DNA from 2 places in the Photobacterium carnosum genome. Region 2 is predicted to be linked to the other one. Evidence: predicted binding sites of a transcription regulator. Region 2 holds the regulator's gene; the other holds the start of a gene.
What was found. Region 2 encodes PurR, which represses purine synthesis genes. Its sites were predicted from a motif close to TNANGNAAACGTTTNCNTNA; they were not measured.

Region 1 (6,300 bases), on a different contig from region 2:
TTGTTGTACCATTCTTTGGTGGTATCCCTGCAACGGCGGCTATTGCTCGTACTGCGACCAATATTCGTTCTGGCGCTTTTTCTCCAATCTCTGGCATTATTCATGCGATTTTTGTTTTAGCTGCAATGTTAGTATTAGCACCTGTATTGTCTTATGTACCAATGAGTGCCTTAGCCGGTTTACTTATCATGGTGGCATGGAATATGTCAGAAGCACCACACTTTGTACACACATTAAAAGTGGCACCTCGTCGTGATGTTGCTGTTCTAATGACATGTTTTATTTTGACTGTTGCATTTGACATGGTTGTTGCAGTAATTGTTGGCTTATTATTAGCTGGCGTATTGTTTATTCAACGTATTGCAAGCTTAACTACGGTTACTATTACTGATGATAAACATCCGCACCTTAATTTCGGTAGTGATGTTGTGGTGTATGACATTAATGGTCCGTTATTTTTTGCTGCGAGCGAAAAAGCATTCTCTGTAATTGAGCATGCAACAATGGAAACACGTGCCGTTGTGCTTGATTTTAGCGATGTATCAACGATTGATATCACAGCTATTCATGCTTTTGAATCCGCATTGGATCGGTTATCTACTTTACCTGTATATTTGCTAGGGGTACTACCGCATGTTGAACGTAAATTGGAGCATGCAGGTGTATTTGAACTGACAAATCTTCATTTAGTGCAGTCAATTACGCAATTGCAGCAAATTTTAGTGGTTAATTCCGACAAAGCATCAGATCAAGAGTCGACACTGTAAGTTATTTGTATGTAAACTGCGATTATTGATGTATTACACCATCAAGCGAGCATATTGCTCGCTTGATTTGTATTTAATGGAAAACATTGAGAGAGCAGCTTATGTATAAAGATCTGATCCACAGCGAATTGACTGATGCCGCTGACGTCCTAAACCGTTTTTTAAATGATGATAAGAACTTAGCAGATATTGAAGCGGCGGCTAAATTGTTAGCTGATTCATTTAAGCAAGGTGGAAAAGTATTATCATGCGGTAATGGTGGTTCTCATTGTGATGCGATGCATTTTGCTGAAGAATTAACCGGTCGCTATCGAGATGATCGCCCAGGTTATCCTGGAATTGCAATTTCAGATCCGAGCCATTTATCTTGTGTCAGTAATGATTTTGGTTATGAATATGTATTTTCTCGCTATTTAGAAGCTGTCGGCGCTAAAGGCGATATATTGTTTGGATTATCAACCTCAGGCAACTCTGCCAATATTCTGAAAGCAATTGAAGCGGCGCAAGCTAAGGGAATGAAGACCATCGCCTTAACAGGTAAAGATGGCGGCAAAATGGCAGGATTGGCGGATGTTGAAATTCGAGTTCCACATTTTGGTTATGCCGATCGCATTCAAGAAATTCATATTAAAATTATTCATATTTTAATTATGTTAGTTGAAAAAGAAATGGAAAAATAATCGTCGATTGGTTATAAATAAATCAAATAATAACAATGATTATTGATCTTTAAATAAGCATGATTCAGCAAAAAGAGCAGAAATAAAAATGTGTGAATTATTAGGCATGAGTGCCAACGTACCAACAGATATTTGTTTTAGCTTTACTGGTTTAATGCAGCGTGGTGGTAATACAGGACCACACCGTGATGGTTGGGGAATTACCTTTTATGAAGGTAAAGGATGTCGAACGTTCAAAGATCCTAATCCAAGCTGTCAATCACGTATTGCCGAGTTGGTGCAACAATATCCAATAAAGAGTCATGCTGTTGTGAGTCATATTCGTCAGGCTAATCGTGGTGGGGTGAGTTTAGAAAATACGCATCCTTTTACGCGTGAGCTATGGGGTAATTATTGGACTTTTGCTCATAATGGTCAACTGACAGGTTATGAGCAATTAGTGACTGGCCGCAATCAAGCGGTGGGTGATACTGACAGTGAAATTGCATTCTGTTGGTTAATGAACCAGTTAGAGATTCGTTTCCCGGTCTTGCCCGCTGATATGACGCCAGTGTTTGGTTATTTTGCGGAGTGTTGTGACACATTACGTCAATTGGGTGTGTATAACATGCTACTGAGTAATGGTGAGTATGTACTAACTTATTGTACTAATAACTTACATTGGATCACTCGTCGAGCTCCGTTTGGTAAAGCATCATTAATTGATGAAGACGTAACAATTGATTTTCAACGTGAAACAACCGCCAATGATGTAGTAACGGTCATTGCTACTCAGCCGTTAACCAATGATGAAAATTGGCAGAAGATGGTAAGTGGTGAATTTCGTGTATTCCATTTTGGTGAAGTGGTTTATGATGCAATTGCAGTAGATGTTAGTACTTGCTAACGGTAGTGCCCGCTATTAGTAACAGATAATAAAAAGGCGATCTCAATGAGGTCGCCTTTTTTAGATAAATAGATTAAGTCATTACTGTGCAGCATAGCCTTGTGGTGGCAGTTTGTTACCATCTAGCACCGCATCACCATTTTGCATTAATAATCGCTGACTCAGTAGCCATTGGATCACTAATGGATAGATATTATGTTCTTGTCGTTGTACTCGTTCAATAACATCATCGACACTGTCTGTTGTGAAAATTGGCACTTTAGCCTGTAAAATAACGGGGCCACCATCTAACTCTTCGGTAACGAAATGGACACTGGTGCCATGTTCTGTGTCTCCCGCATCAATAGCGCGCTGGTGGGTGTTTAATCCCGTATATTTAGGTAACAAGGAAGGATGAATGTTAAGCATTTTCCCTTGATAATGGTTGACGAAATCTGCAGATAAAATCCGCATAAAACCCGCTAACACAATCACATCAGGCTGATAAGCATCAATTCTTTCAATCAGAGCTTGATCATAATCTTGGCGGTTGGCGTAATCAGTTACAGCAATAGAAAGTGTCTCTATGTTGGCAAATTGGGCTCGCTCAAGGCCATAAGCATCGGCTTTATTTGAGATCACAGCAGCAATACGGCTATTTTTGATGATGCCATTGGCACAACTATCAATAATCGCTTGTAAATTAGTGCCATTTCCTGAGATTAAGACAACAATATTATGCATAGCTTTAGTTAATCTCTACTTGCTCTTCACCGACTGCGGCTGTAGCAATTTCACCGAGCAGCCAAGCATTTTCGCCTTCGGCCTGTAAAATTTCAATTGCCAGTGCTGCTTGTGCTGGTGGTAAAGCAATCACTAAACCGACACCACAGTTGAAGGTTCGGTACATTTCATAGGTATCGACATTACCCGCCTGTTGTAACCAGTTAAAAATAGCAGGCCATTGCCAGCTGTTGCCATCAACAACGGCTTTAGTACCTTGTGGTAATACGCGTGGGATATTTTCCCAGAAACCACCACCAGTAATGTGAGAAATGGCATGAATATCACAGTTCTCAATCATTTTTAGCGCTGATTTGACATAAATTCTAGTGGGTGTTAATAAATGTTCAGATAGTTTTTTACCGTCAAGATCTTGATTAAGATCTGCTTGGGAAATTTCTAATATTTTACGAATTAATGAATAACCGTTTGAGTGGGGACCACTTGAACCGACAGCAATAAGTGCATCGCCAGCAGTGACTTTTGAACCATCAATGATGTCAGCTTTTTCTACCACACCAACACAGAACCCCGCGACATCGTAATCTTCGCCATGGTACATGCCCGGCATTTCAGCAGTTTCACCACCGATGAGTGCGCAACCTGATTGAATACACCCTTCACCAATCCCTGCTACAACGCTGGCTGCAGTATCGATATCCAGTTTACCTGTGGCGTAATAGTCTAAGAAAAACAATGGTTCAGCACCTTGTACAATCAGATCATTAACACACATGGCCACCAGATCAATACCAATGGTATCGTGCTGTTTTAGATCTATAGCAAGGCGAAGTTTAGTTCCTACGCCATCAGTTCCTGACACTAAAACGGGTTCTTTATATTTAGTTGGTAATGAACATAAAGCACCAAAACCACCAATCCCCCCCATAACTTCAGGGCGATGAGTGCGTTTAACTACGCCTTTAATACGGTCAACTAACGCATTACCAGCATCAATATCAACACCAGCATCTTTGTAACTAAGAGAAGAGTTTTTGTTGCTCACAGATGATCCCTCAAACGCATTAAAGTAAAAAACCAACATATAATAACAGCAGTTATTATAGTAAGGCAAACGTTTGCGTCAAATTGTGAGTGTGGCTATTTTTTAGCCAATTAAACATTTGATACTATCGGCAATCGATTGGCTTGGTATATAATGCTGCGATTTTTATATTTTTTTATAATTTAGTTCCCAGGAGTCGAGATGAAAGTCGTTGAGGTGAAACACCCGCTGGTTAAACATAAGATTGGTCTTATGCGTGAAGGTGATATTAGCACTAAGCGTTTTCGCGAATTGGCAACCGAGGTTGGTAGCCTATTAACGTATGAAGCGACTTCAGACTTCGAAACAGAAAAATTGATCATTGAAGGTTGGAATGGTCCAGTTGAAGTTGATCAACTAAAGGGTAAAAAAGTGACTGTAGTGCCTATTCTTCGTGCCGGTTTAGGTATGATGGATGGTGTATTAGAGCATATGCCAAGTGCACGTATCAGTGTTGTTGGTATCTACCGTGATGAAGAAACGCTAGAGCCTATTCCGTACTTTAATAAATTAGCGTCGAATATTGATGAGCGTATTGCATTGGTTGTTGATCCAATGCTGGCGACTGGCGGTTCAATGATTGCAACGCTTGATCTATTAAAAGAACATGGCTGTACGCAATTTAAGGTATTGGTACTTGTTGCTGCGCCTGAAGGTATTGCGGCTTTAGAAAAAGCGCACCCAGATGTAGAGCTATACACAGCGGCTATTGATGAAAAGCTAAATGATAAGGGTTACATTATTCCTGGTCTTGGCGATGCGGGCGATAAAATTTTCGGTACTAAATAATTTTAGTATTGATTATCGCTGATATAAAAAACCGGACCAAGAATGTCCGGTTTTTTTTATTTTAATTGGTCGTCTATAAATGACAATTGTTGTAATTATAGATGTTCAGTATCTTCAATTTGTGCATTATCAACCACATTAGTTTCACCTAAATCTTGTGGTAGAATCAGGTTCAATAAAATAGCAACAATACCGCATAGGCTCACACCTTGTAAGCTAAATTCACCGATACCAAATGCCATTCCACCAATACCAAATACTAATGTTACGGCTACAATCACGAGATTGCGGGCTTTATGTAAATCGACTTGATTTATTATCAGAGTATTTAATCCAACCGTTGCAATCGAACCAAATAATAAAATCATTATGCCGCCCATTACTGGTACTGGAATAGTTTGCAGTATTGCGCCTAATTTACCAACAAATGCTAAAACAATTGCAGTAACCGCTGCCCAAGTCATGATGACAGGATTAAATGCTTTGGTCAGCATAACGGCACCTGTGACTTCTGAGTAGGTAGTATTAGGTGGTGCACCAAGAAAAGAGGCGACAATTGTTGCAATGCCATCACCCGCCATTGTACGGTGTAAGCCTGGTTTTTTGAGGTAATCTTTTCCTGTTACATTAGAAATAGCTAAAATATCACCGACATGTTCTACCGCAGGTGCAATTGCTACTGGAATCATAAACAAGACAGCATTGATATTGAATTCAGGCAAGGTGAAATTAGGAACAGCCAGCCAACTTGCTTGTACAACAGGTGTGAAATCAATAACACCAAAACCAAGACTAGTAACGTAACCTGCTGTAATACCGCCGACGATTGGAATTAATTTTAGAATACCTTTAGCAAAAACACTTAAGGTAATAGTGACCGTAAGGGAAATCGCTGAGATCCATAAAGCAGTATCGTGAGCGATTAATTGCACGTCACCGCCGCCAGTTTTACCTACTGCCATATTCACTGCCGCGGGTGCTAATCCTAAACCGATCACCATGATGACTGGACCGACAACAACGGGAGGTAATAAGCGATGAATAAACCCAACACCACGAATCTTGATGATACCGCCCATGATGACATAAACCACGCCCGCCATCATGAGACCCCCCATAGTGCTTGCAACACCCCATGTTTGGATGCCATACATCATAGGAGCAATAAAGGCGAAAGATGAGGCTAGAAAAATGGGTACCGATCGTTTAGTGACGACTTGAAATAAAAGTGTGCCAGCACCTGCGCCAAATAAAGCCACATTAGGATCCAGTCCTGTTAATAACGGAACCAGAACTAATGCGCCAAATGCTACAAATAGCATTTGTGCACCTTGAAGAACCTGCATCATGATATTCATCTCTAAGTAAAAA
Region 2 (6,300 bases):
AAAGCGCAGTTATTAAGTTGTGATACGCGGACGCAGACTAACGATCGCATAACGGCATCAATGGGGGATTTTTTACGATCAAGATAACCAAAGAACAAAGCCACTAACCAAAAAAGTACAGGTTTTCGTCCCCATAATTTAGCTGGATTGAGTATTTTGCCGAAATGGCGTTTTTGCAACCACAGTACCGGTTTGACCCACAATGAAAATGTTTTTTTGGTTAATATACGCAAGGTATGTCCTTATTAAATGAGAATCACATCGACTCTTAAGTAGCAAGACCGAGGTAACTAATATTGTATTTCATTTAATGACAAAATTTTTTTTTATTCAAAACATTATTGGAAATAATAAATAACAAATAATAATAACGAAAGTCATAATCGTTACATTAAGAGCAAAATGTGACGTGCGTATGTTATTTTTTATGATTAATAATAAAAAATAGTTAATAAAAGGTTTTATTTTATGGTTGTGACGGGGTTTGTAGAAATTAATGAATAAATATTTTATTTTCTTATTCTTTTTATGTGTTTAATTTACTTGTTCAATAAATGTACATTTTAGCGTGCGTTTATCATGTTTATTGATTTGGAATGGGTAATGTAAGGATTGTGTAGGGGTAGATACGTGTATTTGTTGGATAAATTAAAGAGGCACTGGGCCTCTTTATTCTTAAGCGTCACTTAGCCAGTTGACGGATATTTATTATAGTTTAGCTAGCAGTTCATTGCGTCTGCTTTCTGGTATTACTGACCAATGTTGGCCATGTATAGCGCCTTCCAATGCCCATAGTAACTCTAAACTTAATGATGCCTCTTGTCTTTTTTGTAATGCCTTATAGGCGTTGAGTGCACCAATATCATAGAGTTGATCAATCGTTTGAATTCCGACTTTTTTAAGCATCCTCTCATTTGAAAGCCGTAGGTTAGGTAAATCTTTTATTCTATCCGGAGTGCAACATTCTTTTGCTTTTTTATCAGCTTGTGCTGCTTCAAGAGAATATTTTGCTTGCTCTATTATTTTTTCAGGTTCTTCCCACCATTCATCAAGAATAGCGTAATGTTTTGTTCTGACGGGAAAACCTCGTTTTTCATAGATATAGGGTTTTAAACCCGCTTGTTTAAATTCCTCTTTTGTTTTTGCATTTGCTCGTAGATGGAGTTTATTATTAACGACCAGTGCGAACATTGTCTCACCTGCGAAAATACCAAAGCCACCAAACATGGAGCGAGATCTAACGTTGCCTAAATGATCTAATAGCTGTAATGAATTTTTTAATATTGGTTTGTCCATACTTCTACTCGGTGAATAAATGAGTGTCACCTAACATTAAAGTAGTTGTAAATTTACTTTATTATTAAAGTTATTTACGAGATAAATTGCCTACTCTAAATCATCCATGCATTACTCTATAAATAATACTATCAATAGTGAAGTATTATTTATATTTTGTAAGTCTTTTGCTTACTATTATATGTGTTTACAAGGTTCATTATATTCGATCTTTTAAAAAGGTAAGTTTTAATATTAATGACAGCTGATGAATCTGTGAGATTGCTCATGTTTTCTGACGGTAAGGATAGCGACGGTAGAGATAAGGATTGGATTGATTACGAATGGATGAAAAAGCCAATAGAAATATTGGCTTGATAAATAGGTTGTTATATTAGCGTAAATCTTTTACAGACTTGCGTTCAACGATTGCAGGTGCCATTTCAAAAATTTGACGCTCATGATCTTTGTTCTTCATTCGGTCCATTAGAATTTTAATGGCGGTTTTACCTAAACGACGTTTTGGCTGGTGGATTGTCGTTAATGGCGGTGCGAAGTAAGGTGCAAGATCAATGTTATCGTAACCAATAATTGAAATATCATCAGGAACACGTAACCCAGCTTGCTCAAAGGTACTAATAAGTGCCATTGCCATGATGTCATTAAAACAGAAAATAGCCGTTGGGCGCTCGGTCATTGCAATATATTTTTCAGCCGCTATAACCGCTGAATCACACTCAAAGTCACCTTCAAGGATCCAATCTTCGTTAACGGCTAAGTTAGCTTCAGCCATCGCTTTGTTGAAGCCTTTTAAACGTTCACGACAAGTGGTTTTCTCATTATGGCCAGATAAGCAACCAATGCGACTATGACCATGGTCAATAAAATATTTAGTCGCAAGATAGCCACCTTGCTCGGCGTTATCCTGAATTTTATCAGTATGTGGGCTTTCTGGACCCCAGTCCATTACAACCATAGGTAGGTCTTTTTGGCGCTCAAGCAGATCCAATAGTTTCTGATCAAGATCAGAACACATCACTAATAAGCCATCGACACGCTTTTCTGCAAGCATACGTAAATAATCATATTGCTTAGAAAGATTACCTTCAGTATTACATAAGATGAGTGTGTAACCTTCGCGGTAGCAGTACTCTTCAACACCATGTACAACTTCAGCAAAAAAAGGGTTAGTTGATTTAGTTACTAGCATACCAATAGTGCGAGTGGTATTACATTTTAGACTACGCGCAACAGCACTTGGTGCGTAATTAAGCTCTTCAACAGCAGCCAGTACTTTTTTTTGTGTGGCTTCTGCGACAAAGCGCGTTTTATTGATTACGTGTGAAACTGTTGTCGTTGAAACTCCAGCCATACGTGCAACATCTTTAATGGTCGCCATATTTATTCTTCTAATAATGAGTGCTAGAGTTGTTTCTAGCTAATTCTGTGGTACCAAATTGAATAATTACTGAGATGAATATAATTCAATGTATTTACGTAAACTCTCTCGTTAATTATTCAATTTGGCACCGATAATGTTTTATTACATACTTAAATGGTATTAACACCAAAAACCGCATTTGTTTGCGGCTTTTATAATTATTGCATATTTTTCAAGTGTAATCGCTTGCGTTCACATTTTACTGAGTGTTACGCGTAGTGCAACGTTTCAATTGTCTTGGAGTAAATTATTTGATAGCTATCAACAAAAAAACGTTAATTTCAGTAATTTTATCGTAAGGTTACTAAAATTTACTAGGTACGATCAACATAATATTATGATAGTAGATAAGGATAACCATGGACAGGATGAGGATGTACAGAAACGTGCCAGCCATAGATGCTATGAATTATTAGGGGGGTTAATGCTTGCCATGGTGAACCATCGGCTTGAATTTTACCATGCTGAATAATAACCATCCGTTGAGCATATTGTGCGGCTAAGTTGAGATCATGTAATACAATAATAACCGCCGCACCTTTAGCCGCCATTATTTGTGCCATTTGTAATGTTTTATGCTGGTGAGCTAAATCCAAGGCTGATGTCGGTTCATCTAACATTAGAATGCATTTATCATGTGCTTGGCTTAATTGGGTTAAAACGCGTGCGAAATGGATCCGTTGTTTTTCACCACCAGATAACGTTGGATATAAGCGTTGAGCAAGATGAATGACGTCAGTATCTTGCATGGTTTGGGTAGTAATTCGGTCAATTTCTTGACGTGATAAACATAGCGGCATCGTACCAAGCTCAACCACTTCTTTACAGGTAAAGGCAAATGAGAGCGAACTGTGTTGCGGCAAAATACCTAAATGACACGCTAGTTCAGATCGTTGCCAACTATTTATATCACGATCAAAAAATGCAACTTGACCACTTTCAGGCTCTATTTCACCGCACAGTATTTTAAGAAGGGTACTTTTACCTGCACCGTTAGGCCCGAGTAGTGCTGTTATTTCTCCTGCTTTTATATCGATACTAAAATTATCTAATAAGACTTTACCCGCCAGTGTTAACTGTAAATTACGTGCTGAAATTACAGTTGAGCGTGCTGAGGTTGCCGTCATGCGATTCTGCCTTTTTGTTTATTAAGTAGATAAATGAAGAATGGAGCGCCTAAAATGGCGGTAATAATACCCACGGGGAGTTCTTGCGGTGCAAACGCACTACGGGCGATCATATCGGCAACGAGTAAAATCAATGCGCCTAAAATAGCTGAAATGGGTAAGAGGGTTTTATGATTAGGACCTGAAATCATGCGTCCTAAATGGGGGATCACCAGACCAATAAAGCCAATCGGACCCGTAATAGCAACAGTAATACCTACACCCGCAGCACAGACAATAATTAAACTACGCTTTAGATGTTGAACATTTACCCCCATATGACGAGCTTCAGCTTCGCCCAATAAAAACGCATTAAGCGCATTTGCTTGGCGATAACAATAATAATAAATGACGACGAGGCTCACAAAAGCGAGGCCAATATTCGGCCACGTCGCTCCTGCTAACGAGCCCATTGACCATAAAGAAAAATCACGTAGCGCTTGATCATTCGCAATATAGTTAAGTAACCCAAGACCTGCACCCGAAATCGCTCCAATTGCCACACCCGCCAATAGCATTACCACGACAGATGTACCATTTTTATCGGTGCCAAGGTGATACACCAAATAGGTACTAATAGCGCCACCCAAAAAAGCGAAGAAGGGCACAGCACCAATATTCATTAATAAAGGATATTGCGTCATTAACGGGGTAAATAAAATGATCGCAAAAGCTGCGCCTAGGCCAGCACCTCCTGAAATACCAATAATACCTGGGTCTGCGAGGGGGTTACGAAATAATCCCTGTAGAACAGCACCGCAAATAGCCAGTATTGCCCCGATAGCAATACACAATAATGTTCGTGGTAGACGTATTTGATGGATCACGAGATCAATATGAGCGGCAAGCTGATGGTCTCCAGGTAATAATGCTATAAAACTATCTTTATAACTGATATCCATCGGTCCAATTGCAATTGAGCTTAATAATGCAAAGAGCAATGATCCAATACTGATAGTGTAAATAACATGGGGTGAAATACGGCTGTCGTTCATGATGGCTTTATCTCAGATTACGATTGTGGGTAGAAAATATGATTAAGGCGCAGAGCTTCATTAATACTATGGATGCCTAAGCCACCAATTAATGCCGTACCGTCAATCACTGCAATTGCATTATTTTTTGCCGCAGGGGTTGCCTCTAAGACGGGCATTTTTTTGATAAGTTGTGCCATGTCTTTGATGGAGGCTGTCGTACGGTTACTGAGTAAAATAATATCAGGTTGCATTTGTAAAATGGCCTCGGTTGAAACTGGCTTATAATTTGATACCATCGCCGCTGCTGGGTTTATTGCCCCCGCTAAAGTAATAATACTGTCGGCGGTGGTATTTTTTCCGGCAACACTAATTGGTCGTCCATCATGAATCATTAAGAACAATACTTTTTTAGGCTGAGTCTGGTGTGAATTGTTTTGTTTAATCGTTTTTACTGTGGTGGTTATGGTTTGTTTAAGCTGCTGCGCTTGTTGTGAATGTTGGGTTAAGGCTGCCACTTGATCGATTCGATGCAGTAAATCAGGCACCGTTTCACCACCGTTAACAATATCGACCTCAATTCCCGATTGCTTTAACAATGTTAATGTCTTTGGTGGACCCATTTCATCGGAGCCAATAATGCGAGTCGGGGCTAAAGCAATCAAGCTTTCTGCTGACAGTTGACGGTGATAACCCACTTTAGGCATGTTATCTGCCACCAGTGTTTTACTGGTTACATCGACGGCAATTAATTGTTGCTCAGCCCCTAATGCATTAATGATTTCAGTAATAGCAGCACCCGCGCTAATCACTCTTGCAGAATTTGGTTCTGCTTGCGCATGGGCTAAGGGACTAAATAAGCTTGATGCGGAGATAAACAGTGTGGTTGATAACAGTATTTTTTGAGAAATATATCGTAAAAAAGGTGCAGTTATAAAAGAGGTATGACGGTCCATTATTGTTGATCTTCCATTAATAGTTGCGTGGCTTTAATGTCGTTTTTTTGTAGAAAAGCTAATAATTTGAGCATCTGTTCGACTGAGGCTTTTTTATCAGCACCAATAACGACGGGTTTATTTGCCTGTGCTTTTACAGCGGCTAATAGTTGTTGTGAAAAGTTATCCCAGTTGTCGATCGATTGACCGTCTAATGCCCAATAAGGTTCAGCGGCAACGAGGTTTATTGTGATCGGATCGGCTTTGGTTGTTTGTAATATTTGAGTCGCGGTTTGCGGTAATTCTACATCTAATGCTTTAATTTTCACTGTTGCGGTAAGTAATAAAAACACCATCACAATAAAAATAATATCCAATAAAGGCGTTAAATCAGGGTTGAGTTCATCTGTGTTTTGCTGATGATTATTGATACTAATCATGCTGATTTACCGTTGTAAGCTGGGTTTTCTTCACAAGTATCACACGGCTTTACTGGGCCATTACCGACA

Region 1: a site for PurR is predicted at 4,163-4,182, ahead of purM (phosphoribosylformylglycinamidine cyclo-ligase). Genes of this name have one in related genera too.

Annotation. Positions count from the first base shown of each region.
Region 1 covers NZ_WMDN01000026.1:12,399-18,698, forward strand. The annotation lists gene dauA (C4-dicarboxylic acid transporter DauA) at 1-767, shown strand, start outside; gene lpcA (D-sedoheptulose 7-phosphate isomerase) at 869-1,447, shown strand; gene GLP24_RS17250 (class II glutamine amidotransferase) at 1,536-2,333, shown strand; gene purN (phosphoribosylglycinamide formyltransferase) at 2,415-3,056, opposite strand; gene purM (phosphoribosylformylglycinamidine cyclo-ligase) at 3,061-4,101, opposite strand; gene upp (uracil phosphoribosyltransferase) at 4,303-4,929, shown strand; gene GLP24_RS17270 (uracil-xanthine permease family protein) at 5,025-6,278, opposite strand.
Region 2 covers NZ_WMDN01000003.1:103,932-110,231, forward strand. The annotation lists gene GLP24_RS04060 (carboxymuconolactone decarboxylase family protein) at 1-233, opposite strand, end outside; gene GLP24_RS04065 (TfoX/Sxy family DNA transformation protein) at 709-1,296, opposite strand; gene purR (HTH-type transcriptional repressor PurR) at 1,670-2,674, opposite strand; gene GLP24_RS04075 (heme ABC transporter ATP-binding protein) at 3,052-3,843, opposite strand; gene GLP24_RS04080 (FecCD family ABC transporter permease) at 3,840-4,877, opposite strand; gene GLP24_RS04085 (heme/hemin ABC transporter substrate-binding protein) at 4,895-5,812, opposite strand; gene GLP24_RS04090 (ExbD/TolR family protein) at 5,812-6,231, opposite strand; gene GLP24_RS04095 (MotA/TolQ/ExbB proton channel family protein) at 6,228-6,300, opposite strand, start outside.